2 regions of the Micromonospora sp. NPDC048040 genome follow, and region 1 is predicted to be linked to the other one. Evidence: riboswitches for the same ligand, from Rfam matches in the RefSeq annotation. Region 1 holds a riboswitch; the other holds the start of a gene.
What was found. Region 1 has a riboswitch for cobalamin ahead of ACZ6O2_RS07840 (ABC transporter substrate-binding protein). Riboswitches for the same ligand answer to the same signal wherever they lie in the genome.
Positions count from the first base shown of each region.

Region 2: another riboswitch for cobalamin. It lies ahead of cobN (cobaltochelatase subunit CobN); the one in region 1 lies ahead of ACZ6O2_RS07840 (ABC transporter substrate-binding protein).

Region 1 is NZ_JBVJGT010000004.1:253,396-260,502, forward strand. It holds gene ACZ6O2_RS07820 (ABC transporter permease) at 1-895, shown strand, start outside; gene ACZ6O2_RS07825 (ABC transporter permease) at 888-1,757, shown strand; gene ACZ6O2_RS07830 (ABC transporter ATP-binding protein) at 1,754-2,809, shown strand; gene ACZ6O2_RS07835 (ABC transporter ATP-binding protein) at 2,806-3,519, shown strand; cobalamin riboswitch at 3,604-3,786, shown strand; gene ACZ6O2_RS07840 (ABC transporter substrate-binding protein) at 3,816-4,823, shown strand; gene ACZ6O2_RS07845 (FecCD family ABC transporter permease) at 4,847-6,013, shown strand; gene ACZ6O2_RS07850 (ABC transporter ATP-binding protein) at 6,013-6,780, shown strand; gene ACZ6O2_RS07855 (hypothetical protein) at 6,825-7,107, shown strand, end outside.
Region 2 is NZ_JBVJGT010000019.1:30,983-38,089, forward strand. It holds gene cobN (cobaltochelatase subunit CobN) at 1-2,808, opposite strand, end outside; cobalamin riboswitch at 3,175-3,304, opposite strand; gene ACZ6O2_RS19480 (response regulator transcription factor) at 3,416-4,072, opposite strand; gene ACZ6O2_RS19485 (sensor histidine kinase) at 4,065-5,216, opposite strand; gene ACZ6O2_RS19490 (serine hydrolase domain-containing protein) at 5,325-6,773, shown strand; gene ACZ6O2_RS19495 (MBL fold metallo-hydrolase) at 6,813-7,107, shown strand, end outside.

The DNA of each region.
Region 1 (7,107 bases):
CGCCCTCGGCGCGGCCTCGCCGATCGACCCCGCCCACCAGTACGCGGGCGCGGCGGCGTTCACCACCAGCGAGGAGAACCTGGCGCAGATCCGCGCCAACTGGGGGGTCGACGACCCGCTGCCGGTGCAGTACCTCCGCTGGGTGGGCAACCTGCTCCAGGGCGACCTGGGCTGGTCGACCAGCCGGCACGAACCCGTCACCTCCGTGCTGGCCGCCCGCGCCGGCTGGACCCTGCTGCTCGTCGGCGCCGCCCTTGCCCTCGTCCTCGTGGCGAGCCTGCTGCTGGGCACCCTGGCCGCGTACCGGCGCGGCGGCTGGTTCGACCGGGCGCTGCGCGCCGGCGCGTACGCGGTGCAGTCCATGCCGGTGTTCTGGATCGGGTTGGCCGCGATCGCCCTGTTCGCCCTGACCCTCGGCTGGCTGCCGGCGGGCGGGCTCACCGACGTCACCGCCACCTCCACCGATCCCGCCGACGTGGCCCGGCACCTGGTCCTGCCGGTGACGGTGCTGGCGGTCGCCCAGGCGCCGTGGTTCGTCCTGTTCATCCGCGACGCCGTCGCCGAGAGCCTCCGCGACGACCACGTCCTCGCCGCCCGGGCCCGGGGCCTGCCCGGCCGCACCGTCCTGTTCGGCCACGCCCTGCGCACCGCGCTGCTGCCGTTCCTCACCCTCGTCGGCACCCACCTGCCCGAGCTGATCGGGGGCGCCGTCCTGGTCGAGACCGTGTTCTCCCTGCCCGGTCTCGGCGCGGTGACGGTGCAGGCCGCGCTGGGCAGCGACTTCCCGCTGCTGGCCGCGACCACCCTCGCCACCACCGTCGTGGTGCTGGCCGCGAACCTGGCCACCGACCTCGCCTACACCGCCGCCGATCCCCGGGTACGCCTCGATGACTGACCTCGCCCGCCCCGCCCGCGTCCGGCAGCCGAAGCCGCGTGCCGGCCGCGCCGGTACCACCGTCGCGTGGGCCGTGCTCGTCGGCGCGGTCGCCGCCTGCCTGCTCGCCCCCGTCCTCTGGCCGCTCGACGAGAGCGCCGTCGACCTGGCGCGTACCCGGCTCGCGCCCTCGGCCGCGCACCCGGCCGGCACCGACGACCTGGGCCGCGACGTGGCCCACCGCAGCCTCTACGGCCTGCGCGTCTCCCTGCTCGTCGGCGCGGTCGCCGCGCTCGTGGCCACCGTGATCGGCGGCCTCGTCGGGGCGGTCGCCGGCACCCTCGGCGGCTGGGTCGACCGGGTGCTGATGCGGGTGGTCGACACCATCGCGGCGCTGCCGCACCTGCTGCTGGGCATCTTCATCGTCGCGATGCTGCGCCCCAGCCTCGGCGCGGTGATCGTGTCGATCGGGCTGACACACTGGCTCTCCACCGCCCGCATCGTCCGCTCCGAGCTGCTCAGCCTGCGCACCCGGCCGTTCGTCGACGCCGCGATCGCCGGCGGCGCCAGCCGCGCGCGGGTGATCACCCGGCACCTGCTCCCGCACGTGCTGCCCCGGCTGGCCCTGGCCACCACGCTGATGGTGCCGCACGCCGTCTGGCACGAGACCGCGCTGTCCTTCCTCGGTCTCGGCCTGCCCCCGCACCTGGCCTCCATCGGCAACATGATCAACGACGGGCAGCGGTCCCTGCTCACCGGCGCCTGGTGGGCCAGCCTCGTCCCCGGCCTCCTCCTCGTCGTCGTCACGCTGGCCCTGGCCACCCTCACCGGCCGCTGGCGCGACCGCCTCGACCCGCGCGTACGAGCGGAGCTGAACCTGTGACCACCACCCGCGAGCCCCGCGCCGCCACGGCCCGCACCGCCGCCACCGGCGACGCCACGCCCGCCACGGCCGGCGCCGCCGCCGGCCCGCGCCCCGCGCTGCTGGAGGTCGACGGGCTGACCGTCCGCTTCCAGCTCCGCGACGCCGTGGTGCGGGCCGTCACCGACCTGCGCCTGACCGTCCACCCCGGCGAACTGGTGGCCGTGGTGGGGGAGTCGGGCTGCGGCAAGTCGGTGCTCGCCCACGCCCTGCTCGGCCTGCTCCCCGGCAACGCCACCGTCTCGGGCCACGCCCGGCTGCGCCCGCCCGGCGGGGACCAGGTCGACCTGATCGGCTGCACCGAGCGCCACCTCGCCCGCGCCGTACGCGGCCGCGCGGTCGGGCTGGTGCCGCAGAGCCCCGCCACCGCGCTGACCCCCGTACGCACCGGCCGGCGGCTGCTGGCGGAGACCCTGCGCGCCCACGGGCACGCCCGCCGCGACGCGCCCTCGGCGGCCGAGCGGGTCGCCGCCGACGTCGGGCTCGCCCCCGCCGACCTCGACCGCCACCCCCACGAGCTGTCCGGCGGCATGGCGCAACGCCTGGCCACCGCCCTCGCGCTCGCCCCCGACCCGCCGCTGCTGCTCGCCGACGAACCCACCACCGGCCTCGACCGGCCCCTGGCCGACCACACCCTCGACCTGCTGCGCCGCCGCTGCGACGCCGGCAACGCCGTCCTGCTCATCACCCACGACCTGGCCGCCGCCCGCCGCGTCGCCGACACCGTCGCCGTCATGTACGCCAGCCGGGTCGTCGAGCGCCGGCCCACCGAGGCGCTGTTCGCCGCGCCCGCCCACCCCTACACCGCCGGCCTGCTCGACGCCCTGCCCGAGCGGGCGTTCCGCCCCGTGCCCGGCCACCCGCCGATGCTCACCGACCTGCCCGCCGGCTGCGCCTTCGCCCCGCGCTGCGACCGCGCCACCGACATCTGCCGCACGCCGCCCACCCCGGTCGTGGACGGCTCCGGCCAGGTCGCCTGCCACCACCCGCTGCCCGTCGGAGCGCCGGCATGACCACGACCACGGCCACCCGTCAACACGTCGGACCGGAGGCGACCGCCACCGCGCTCGCCGCCCACCAGGTCACCGTCGCCTACGGTCGGCAGCGCGTCCTCGACCGCGTCGACCTGCACGTCGCCCCCGGCGAGACGGTCGGGCTGCGCGGGCCCTCGGGCAGCGGCAAGTCCACCCTGGCCCGGGTACTCGCCCTGCTGCACGCCCCCGACGCCGGGCACGTCACCCTCGACGGTCACCGGGTCGCCGGAGTCCGCCACCGGCTGCCGGCGGCCGTCCGCACCCGCGTCGCGATCCTGTTCCAGAGCCCACGCGCCGCCACCGACCCGCGGCTCAGCCTCGCGGACATCGTCGCCGAACCGCTCCGCGCCACCGGCGTGCCGGCCGAGCAGGCCAGGGCCCGCGCGGCCGAGCTGGCCGACCTCGTCGGCCTCACCACGGACCTGCTCGCCCGCCGCCCGCACGCGGTCAGCGACGGGCAGCTGCAACGGGCCTGCCTCGCCCGGGCGCTCGTGCACCGGCCGGCCTACCTGCTCTGCGACGAGGCCACCGCCATGCTCGACGCCTCCACCCAGGCCCACCTCGCCGCCGTCATCACCGACTACCAGCGACAGCACGGCGCCGGGGCCCTGCTGATCACCCACGACCCGGCCCTGATGGCCCGCTGGGCGACCCGGGTCGTCGACCTTCCGCCCCCGCCGGAAGGGTGAACCGCCGCGCGCCGCACCGTCCACAGTGGTGAGAAAGGCCGCTCCATGGCATTCGTCACCGTGGCATTCGGGGTCGGGCGCAGGCTAGGGTGACGCTGCCGTGGTGTTCGGGAAGCCGGTGGAAGACCGGTGCGGCCCTCGCCACTGTGATCGGGAAGTCCGCGGCCCTCGTCGTCAGAGGTCACTGGGCGTGTCGCACGCCTGGGAAGGCCGGCCACGGACGCACCTCCCGTCAGCCAGGAGACCGGCCACGGCACTGCGATGACCCGTCCACGAGGTGCTGGAAGGCGGTCCCGATGCGCGTACGCGCTGTGCGGTCCACCCTGTCCCGGCGCGTAGCCGCGCCCCTGTCCGTCCTCCTCGTCCTGCTCGGCGCCTGCGCCACGGACGACGACCCCGCCCCGGCATCCGGCGCGCCGGCCACCCTGACCAACTGCGGCACGCCGGTCACCGTCGCCGCCCCGCCCCAGCGGGCGGTCACGCTGAACCAGCCCGCCACCGAGATCATGCTGGCGCTCGGCCTGGCCGACCGCATGGCCGGCACGGCGTACCTGGACGACGCGATCCTGCCCGAGCACGCCGCCGCGTACGCATCGGTGCCGGTGCTGTCCGGAAAGTACCCGGCCAAGGAGAAACTCCTGGAGACGGCGCCGGACTTCGTCTACGCCTCGTTCCACAGCGCCTTCGGTGACGAGGGCGTCGGCGACCGGGCCGCCCTGGCGGGGCTCGGCATCGGCACCTACCTCTCACCCGCCGGGTGCCCGAAGCAGCACCGGCCGGGGAAGCTCACCGTCGAGGACGTGTTCGCCGAGATCCGGGACGTCGCGGCCGTCTTCGGGGTGCCGGAGCGGGCCGAGAGGCTCATCGCCGACCACCGCACCCGGATCGCCGCCGCTGCCGCCAGGCTCGACGGCACGGGGGACGTCTCCGTGCTCTGGTGGGACGCCGGCACCGACGCCCCGAGCGTGGGCGCCTGCTGCGGCAGCCCCAACATGATCATGTCGGCGGTCGGGGTCGACAACGCCCTCGGCGACCTTGCCGGCGGCTGGGCCGACACCAGTTGGGAGAGCGTCGTCGCGCGCGACCCCGACGCGATCGTGCTGGTCGACGCGACCTGGGACCCGGCCGCCGCGAAGCAGGCGTTCCTGGCCCGGCACCCCACCCTCAAGGATCTGCCCGCGGTGGCCGGGCAGCGGTTCGTCGTCGTCCCGTTCTCGTCCACCTCCGCCGGGGTGCGGGCGGTGCTCGGCGTCGAGGCGCTCGCCGCGGGGGTGGCGCAGCTTCCCGCCGGAGCGGACCGCTGACCGCCGTGGCGCGCCGTACCGCCGTGGCCCACCGTCTCGCCGCGGCCCGTCGCCGCGCCGTGCGCGGTCGGGCCGGCGCGGACCCCGGCGCCACCGCCTCCGGGGTCCGGCGCGGCCGGCCCGTCCGTCCCGTGGGCACAGTCGCGCTGCTGGTCACGCTGCTGGCGGGCCTGGTCGTGTCGATCGGGGCGGCCGTCACCGTCGGGCCGGCCGACATCCCCGTGTCGACGGTCTGGGCCGTCGTGGCCGACCGCCTGGGCCTGGCCCACGCCGACGTGCCGCTGCTGCGCGAGCACATCGTCTGGCGGCTGCGCCTGCCCCGGGTGCTCGGCGCTGCGGTGGTGGGCGCCGGGCTGGCGGCCGTCGGGGCGGTGACGCAGACCGTCACCCGCAACCCGCTGGCCGACCCGTACCTGCTCGGGGTCTCCTCCGGGGCGTCGCTCGGCGCGGTCGCGGTGCTCGTCCTCGGCGTCGGCGGCGGGGTCGCGGCGCTCACCGGGGGCGCCTTCACCGGCGCGCTGGCCGCGTTCGCCGTCGTGGCGGTGGTGGCCGGCAGGCGGGCCGCGCTGGCGCCCACCCGGGTGGTGCTGGCCGGGGTCGCCGTCGCGCAGCTGTGCGGGGCGGCGACGTCGTTCGTCATCGTCTGGGTCGCCGACCCGCACGCCACGCAGAGCATCACCTTCTGGCTCTCCGGCTCGCTGGCCCGCGTCGACTGGGCCGCCCTGGCCTGGGTGGTACCGGTGCTGGCCGCCGTGCTCACCCTCGTGGCGGCGTACGCCCGCACGCTCAACGCCTTCGCCTTCGGCGAGGACGCCGCCGAGACCCTCGGCGTGCCCGTCACCCGGGTCCGGTGGCTGCTGCTGGTCGCCACCGCGCTGCTCACCGCGGCGCTGGTCGCCATCAGCGGCGCGGTGGGTTTCGTCGGGCTGATCCTGCCGCACGCCGCCCGGTTCCTCACCGGCGCGGACCACCGGCGCCTGCTGCCCGTCGTCGTCCTCGCCGGCGCGATCTTCATGGTCTGGGTGGACACCGCCGCGCGGACCCTGTTCGTGCCCCGCGAACTGCCGGTGGGCGTGCTGACGGCGCTGCTCGGGGTGCCCGCCTTCGTGGTCCTGCTGCACCGGGCGCAGCCGGCCGACTCGCGGCGACCCCGGGGACGGTGGGCCGGGCACCGGAAGGCGCGCGACTGATGCTCACCGTCACCGACGTGTCCTGGGCCGTCGCGGCCCGGCGGGTCCTCGACGACGTCACCTGCGCCGTGCCGGCGGGCAGCCTCGTCGGGCTGCTCGGCCCCAACGGCTGCGGCAAGACCACCCTGCTGCGGATCGTCGCCCGGCTCGCCGCGCCCGACAGCGGACGGGTCACCGTCGGCGGCGACGACGTCGCCGCCCTGCCCCGTGCCGCGCTGGCGCGCCGCGCCGCGCTGCTCGCCCAGCACGCCGACACCGACCTGGACCTCACCGTCGGGGAGGTGGTGCTGCTCGGCCGTACCCCGCACCGACGCTCGCGATGGTCGGACAGCGACGCCGACCGCGCCGCCGCGGCCGACGCGCTGACCCGGGTCGACCTCGACGGGTACGCCGATCGTCGCTGGCACACCCTCTCCGGCGGCGAACGGCAGCGGGTCCAGCTGGCCCGCGCGCTCGCCCAGCAACCGCTCCTGCTGCTACTCGACGAGCCCACCAACCACCTCGACATCGGCCACCAGTTGCAGCTGCTGCACCTGGTCCGCCGCACCGGGGTCACCACCCTCGCCGCGCTGCACGACCTCAACCTGGCCGCCATGTTCTGCGACACGGTGGTCGTCCTGGCCGCCGGCCGGGTCGTCGCCGCCGGCCCGCCCGCCGAGGTCCTCACACCCGGGCTGCTCGCCGACGTCTACGGCGTCCAGGCCGACGTGGCGACGCACCCCGGCACCGGGCGGCCCACCATCACCTACCACCCGCCCGCGTCATGACCCGGCACGTGCCGCCGGGCTCGACCGGGACCAAGGAGTCGGACATGACCGACGCACCGGGCTGTCTGGTCACCGTGTGCCGGGACTGCTGCTGCGGCAGCACCCGCAAACACCCCGCCGTCGACCACGACGCGCAGCTGCGGCGACTGCGGGCCGCGCTGCCGGCGCCGCACCGGGTACGCGTCAGCGCCTGCCTCGACCTCTGCGCGCAGTCCAACCTGGTCGTCGTCCACCCCGCGCCGCCGGCGCGACGGGCCGGCGCGCGGCCGGTCTGGTTCGGCCTCGTCCTGCACGACTCCGTGGTCGACGACATCACCGCCTGGGTGC
Region 2 (7,107 bases), on a different contig from region 1:
GTCCCGGAAGAAGCCGGAGATCCGCACGGTGACGTCGACGCGGGGGCGGCCCAGCTCGGCCGGCGGCACCACCTCGACGCCGGTGACCCGGCGGGAGCGGTCGTCCCAGGTGGGGCGGCAGCCGAGCAGCGCGAGCACCTCGGCGACGTCGTCACCCTGGGTGCGCATGGCGCTGGTGCCCCAGACGGTCAGGCCGACGGAGCGCGGGTACTCGCCGGTGTCGGCGAGGTGCCGGGCGAGCAGCGAGTCGGCCAGGGCCACCCCGACGTCCCAGGCGTTGCGGCTGGGGATCGCCTTGGGGTCGACGGAGTAGAAGTTCCGGCCGGTGGGGAGCACGTTGACCAGGCCCCGGGTGGGCGAGCCGGACGGGCCGGGCGGCACGAAGCGCCCGTCGAGCGCGCCCACCACCCGGTCGATCTCGTCGGTCGTGCGGTCCAGCCGGGGCACCAGCTCGGTGGCGGCGAAGCGGAGCACGGCGGCGGCGTCCGGGACGGCCCGGCCGGTGACCTCCTCGACCACGGCGTCGACCTTGTCGGTGTCCCAGCCGAGGGTCTCCATGCCGACGACCAGCCGGCGCGCGAGGGCCTCGATCAGGTCGACGGCGTCGGCGGCGGTGCCGGCCGGCCCGTCGACGGTGTCGGTCAGCGCCTCGGGCAGCGCCAGCCGCTGGCCCGGCGCGGCGAGCAGCGCCTGCTCGTCGAGGCCGTACGCGGCGGCGAGGGCCTGGCGCAGGCCGGGCAGGGCGCGGGCGCCGCCCCAGACCTGCGGGGCGCGCAGCACAGCGAGGACGAGGTTGACCCGGGGCTCGCCGGTGGGCGCGGCGGCGAGGATGTGCAGGCCGTCGCGGATCTGCACGTCCTTGACCTCGCAGAGGTACCCGTCGAGGTGCAGCACGAAGTCGTCGAAGTCCTCGGCGGCCGGCATGTCCTCGGCGTGCAGGTCGTGGTGCAGCTCGGCGGCGCGCACCAGGGCCCAGATCTGCGCCTGCACGGTGGGCACCTTGGCGGGGTCGAGCGCCTGCACGGTGGCGTACTCGTCGAGGAGTTGCTCCAGCTTCGCCAGGTCGCCGTACGTCTCGGCGCGGGCCATCGGCGGCACCAGGTGGTCGACGACGACGGCGTGCGCGCGGCGCTTGGCCTGGGTGCCCTCGCCGGGGTCGTTGACGATGAACGGGTAGACCAGCGGCAGGTCGCCGAGGACGGCGTCGGGGGCGCAGTCGGCGGCCAGCCCGAGACCCTTGCCGGGCAGCCACTCCAGGGTGCCGTGCTTGCCCAGGTGCACCACCGCGTCCGCGCCGAAGCCGCCGTCGGTGGCGGGCGCGGCCAGCCAGCGGTACGCGGCCAGGTAGTGGTGGCTGGGCGGCAGGTCCGGGTCGTGGTAGATGGCGATCGGGTTCTCGCCGAAGCCGCGCGGCGGCTGGATCAGCAGCACCACGTTGCCGAAGCGCAGCCCGGCCAGCACGATGTCCCCGCCGTCGGTGTAGAGCCCGCCGGGCGGCTCCCCCCAGTGGGCGAGCATCCGCTCCCGCAGCTCCGCCGGCGCCTGGTCGAACCAGCGCCGGTACGTCCCCCCGGGCACCCGCGCCTCGGCGGCGGCGAGCTGTTCCGGGGTGAGCCACTCGACGTCGTGTCCCCCGGCGGCGATGAGGGCGTGGATGAGCGCGTCCCCGTCGTCGGGCACCGGGGCGTCGCCGAGGTGGTAGCCGGCCTCGGCGAGGGCGGCCAGCAGCCGGACCGCCGAGGCCGGGGTGTCCAGGCCGACGGCGTTGCCGACCCGGGAGTGCTTCGTCGGGTAGGAGCTGAGCACGACCGCGAGCCGCTTGTCGGCGTTGGGCACGTGCCGCAGCCGGGCGTGCCGCACGGCGATGCCGGCCACCCGGGCGGCCCGCTCCGGGTCGGCGACGTAGCCGGAGAGCCCGTCGGCGTCGATCCGCTTGAACGAGAACGGCACGGTGACGATCCGGCCGTCGAACTCGGGGATGGCCACCTGCATCGCGGCGTCCAGCGGGGACAGTCCGGCGTCGCTGCCGGCCCACTGCTCGCGGGTGCTGGTGAGGCAGAGCGCCTGGATCACCGGCACGTCGAGGGCGGCGAGCGCCCCCACGTCCCAGGCGTCCTCGTCGCCCCCGCCGGAGGCGTCGGCGGCGACCGTGCCGCCGGCGGCGAGCACGGTGACCAGCAGGGCGTCGCAGCGGCCGAAGAGCCCGAGCGGTCCCGCGCCGGCGGTGAGGCCGCGCAGCGAGCCGCAGAAGATCGGTAGCGGGTTGCCGCCGGCCGCGTCGACGGCGTCGGCGAGGGCGTCGACGAAGCCGGTGTTGCCGGCGAGGGCGTGCGCCCGGTAGAAGACGATCCCGACGGTCGGCCGGTCGGGCCGCACGGGACGGTCACCGTGGACGCCGTACGTCGGGGTCGGCGCGGGCGGGGCGAACCCCTCGCCGGTGAGCAGCACCGTGTCGGAGAGGAACCGGGCGAGCTGGGCGAGGTTCCCGGGGCCGCCCTCGACCAGGTAGGCCAGCGCCTGGGTGGCCACCCCGGCGGGGACGGTGGAGGCCGCCATCAGTTCCGCGTCCGGCAGGGCCTCGCCGCTGAGCACGACCGTGGGCACGCCGGAGGCCAGCACCGTGGCGAGCCCGTCCGGCCACGCCTGCCGGCCGCCGAGCAGGCGTACGACCGCGAGGTCCACGCCGTCGAGCAGCGCGGGCACGGCGTCGGCGGCGACCCGGGCGGGGTTGGCGAGGCGGTAGTCGGCGCCGCTGGCGCGGGCGGCGAGCAGGTCGGTGTCGGCGGTGGACAGCAGCAGGATGCGCACGGACGGCTCCGGAGAGTGACGCCCGGATCGACGCGAGGACGATCGGGCGGTACGAGGGGTGGGCGCGGTTCAGCGGGTACGGCGGGCCGGGAAGCGGCTCACCGGCGGGCCGGCGGGGTCGGGCGGCGCGGTGCGGGCGTCAGGGACGGGCGACGCGTCCGACCGCTGCGGGGCGGCCGGGGGCGGGCACACCACGGCCGGCCGGACGCGCGGCGCGGCGGCCGGACGGGGCTGCGGAAACGCGGCTGCTCGCCGGCGCGCTGGCGCGGCCGGGCACGATGCGACGATGATCGTCGATGGCGGAGACGCGGTGCGTCATCGGGTCCTCCTCGGGTGTCCACGCCCTGGGGTCACTCCCGACGGCCGAAGTATCCTGGCTCCCGGATCGACGCTCACCCCCGGTCTTCCAACCGCGCACGCACGGCCGTGACTCACGAGGGGGGATCGCTCCCCGGTGACAGTGGCGGGACCGCGCCGGAATCGCACCGGCTTCCTTCACTGCCGTCAGGCCGCGAATGCTGCCACACCCCCGGTCCCCAGGTCAACGCGACGGGATCGGACGCCGACCCGCCGGGCCGGCGCGGCGTGCGCGACGGTCGACGTCACCTCACCGGTCGGCGAGCCCCGACTCGTAGCCCGCGATCACCAGTTGCGCCCGGTCGCGGACGCCCAGCTTCGTCAGCAACCGGCCGATGTGCGTCTTGACGGTGCCCCGGCTGAGGTGCAGGTGCTGCTCGATCTCGGTGTTGGACATCCCACGGGTGATCAACGTCAACACCTCCCGCTCCCGCGGGGTCACCCCGTCGAGCCGTCCCGGCACCCGTCGGGCCGCCGGCATCCGGGTGAACTCGGCGATGAGCCGACGGGTGACGCTGGGGGCCAGCAGCGCCTCGCCCGCGGCGACCACCCTGATCGCGTCGAGCAGCCGGACGGGGGACGTGTCCTTGAGCAGGAAGCCGCTCGCCCCGGCCCGCAGCGCCCGGTACACGTGATCGTCGAGGTCGAAGGTGGTGAGGACGAGCACCCGGGGCGCGTCCCGGCCGGCGGTGACCTGCTCGGTGGCGGTGATGCCGTCCATCTCGGGCATCCGGACGTCCATCAGCACCACCTCGGGCGCGTACGTCCCCGCGAGTTCGACGGCCGCCCGGCCGGTGCCCGCCTCGGCCACCACGGTCATTCCCGGGGTGGCGTCGACCAGCAGCCGGAGGGTGCCGCGCAGCAGCACGTCGTCGTCGGCCAGGAGCACGCGTACGGGCTCACCCATCGTCCGACACCGCCGGAGTGAACGGCAGCCGGGCGCGCACGGCGAAGCCGCCGCCGGGCTCGACGCCGGCCTCCAGGGCACCGCCGTGCATCACGGCACGCTCGCGCATGCCCCGCAGCCCGTGGCCGGGCGGCCCGACGGCGCGCCCCGACCCCCCGTCGTCGACGACGGCGACCGCCAGCACCCCGGGCTCGACCGCCACGGCGAGCCGACAGCGGGTCGGGCCGGCGTGGCGCAGCACGTTGGTGAGCGCCTCCTGCACGATGCGGTACGCCGAGGCCTGCACGGCCGCGGGCACCCGGGTCAGGTCGGCCGCCCCGTCGACGTCGACGGTGACACCGGCGGACCGGACGGCCTCGACCAGCCGGTCGAGTTCGGCGAAGCTCGGCGCGGTGTCGGCCGGGTCGCGCAGCGCGCCGAGCACGACCCGGATGTCGTCGAGCGCGCTCCGGCTGACCCGCTCGATCGTGCCCAGGGCGGCCCGGCCCTGCTCGGGATGGCTGTCCGCCAGGTGGTTGGCGACGGCCGCCTTCATGGCGATCAGGCTGAGGCTGTGCCCGACCACGTCGTGGATGTCCCGGGCGATGCGCAACCGTTCCTCGGCCACCGCCTGGTCGGCACGCGACGCGGCGAGTTGGGCGACGTGACGTCGACGGGCGCGCACCGCGCGGGCGAGCGCCCACGAAGCGGCGACGACGGTCGCGGCGTAGAGCAGGACCGGAACCGGCGTGGCGGCGAACGACTCCTCCCCCGCCCGGGTCGGGACGATCGGCAGCCCGGGGACCGTGCCGCCCGCCAGCCCCGCGCCCGTGAGGGCGGCCAGCACCACGACGAGCGCCGACACGCCGTCCCGGGTGGAGGTGGCCAGCGCGACCGGGTAGAGCGCGAACGCGACCGCGAACACCACCGCGTCGCCGGCCACCCCGACGGCGACCGCCACCGCCCCCGCCAGCACCACGACGGCGAGCACCGGCGCCGGCCAGCGCCGGCGGACGGCGAGCGGAGCCCCGAACAGCACCGCCAGGCCACCGGCGAGCGCCGGGGCGCCGGGCGTCCGGAACACCGTGAGGAGCACGAGGGCGACGCCCACCAGCGCGTCGAACGCCATCAACTGCCGCAGCCCGAGCCGCCCCGAGGTGACCACCGGACCACCGTATCCACCGGCCGGCCGCCGGGCGTCGGACCACGGTCCGATCCCGGGTTCGGACCACGATCCGATGTGCGGGGTCCCCGACCGGCCGAAACTCCGACCATGATCACGCGACTCCTCGTCCTGGCCGGTGCGGTGGCGCTCGCCGCGCCGCCCGCCCCGGCGGCCCCGGCCGCGCCCCCGGCCGGGATCGGCGCCGCCGCCGTCGACGCCGCCGTCCGCCAGTACCGCGACGCCACCGGGCTGCCCGGCGCCGCGGTGGCCGTCACCCGGGGGACCGAGGTGGTGCACGCCGCCGGGTACGGCCGCACCCCCGCCGGCGACCCGATCACGGCGCGCACCCCGATGGCCGTGGCGTCGGTGAGCAAGTCGTTCACCGCCCTCGCCGTGATGCAGCTGGTCGAGGCGGGCCGGGTGGAACTCGACGGCCCGGTCCACCGGCACCTGCCGGAGTTCACGATGGACGACCCCCGGGCGGCCCGGATCACCGTGCGGCAGCTGCTCGACCAGACCTCCGGGATGTCGGACACGACGTTCCCCGCGTTCAGCAGGCGGCAGCCGGGTTCGCTGCGGGAGGCCGTCGCGGGGATGCGTACGGCCCGGTTGGCCGCCGTCCCCGGCACGAGGTGGGAGTACCACAACCCGAACTTCCAGGTGGCCGCGCGACTGGTCGAGGTGGTCAGCGGGCTGCCGTTCGACGAGTACCTGCGGACGCGGGTCTTCGCCCCGCTCGGCATGACCGACAGTCGCACCCTCGACGTGGCCGCCGACCTGCCGTCGAGCGCGCGCGGCCACCTCATGATCCTCGGCAGGCCGGTCGCCCTGCCCGAGCCGCCGGCCTTCGGCAACGGCTCCGGCGGGGTGCTCAGCTCGGCGCACGACATGGCGGCGTGGCTGATCGCGCAGGGCAACCAGGGCCGCGGTCCGGAGGGCACGGCGGTCGTCTCCCCGGCGGGCCTCGCCACGCTGCACCGCCCGTCCGCGGTCTCCGACGCCTACGCCCTCGGCTGGTTCGTGGAGAAGACCGGGTCGGGGGCGCCGATGATCGCGCACAGCGGCGACCTGTTCACCTCGACGGCGTACCAGGCGCTGCTGCCCGCGTCCGGCTACGGGGTCGCGGTCATGGCGAACACCGGACTGGCGTACGGCCACGCGTCGGCCCTCGCCGAGCGGCTCATCGCGCTGATCGAGGGAACGCCGGCGTCCTCGGCGGGCACGCCGCTCGTGGTCGTCGACGCCGTGCTGCTGGTGCTGGCGGTCGCCTCCGCCGCACTCGCCGGCCTGGGCGTGCTCCGGTCACGCCGCTGGGCCACCGGCCGGCCGGTACGCCCCTGGACGCTGGTGCGGCTGCTTCCGCTGCTCGCGCCGCTGCCGCTGCTCGCCTCGATCCACCGGGTGGTCGGTTGGCTCTACCGGGGTCGTGACGTCGCCTGGATCCAGGTGGCGTACATCTATCCGACGTTCATGGTGCTGCTGGTCACCGCGACGCTCGGCTGCGCCGCCGTCCTCGTGGCCCGGCTCGTCGGACTCGGACGTAGCAGGCGCGGCTGACGACAGCGCCTCCGGTCTACGATCTACGGCGGCGGGCGGATGTCCACCATCGACGGAGAGGAGCACGTCATCATCGACATGGCGTTTCAGCACCTCGCCGGGCGTGTCTGGATCTGCCCCGGGGACCCGGATCCGGCCAGCGTGCAGGCCGGCGTCGCGCTGGTCGCCGACGAGCGGGGCAGCGTGCTGGTCGACGCGGGGCAGAGCCCCGCGCACGCCCGGGAGATCCGGTCCGCGCTGGCCGCCGCCGGGTTGCCCCCGCCCCGCTGGCTGGTCTACACGCACCACCACTGGGACCACGTGTGGGGCGCCTGCGCCTGGCCCGACGTGGAGA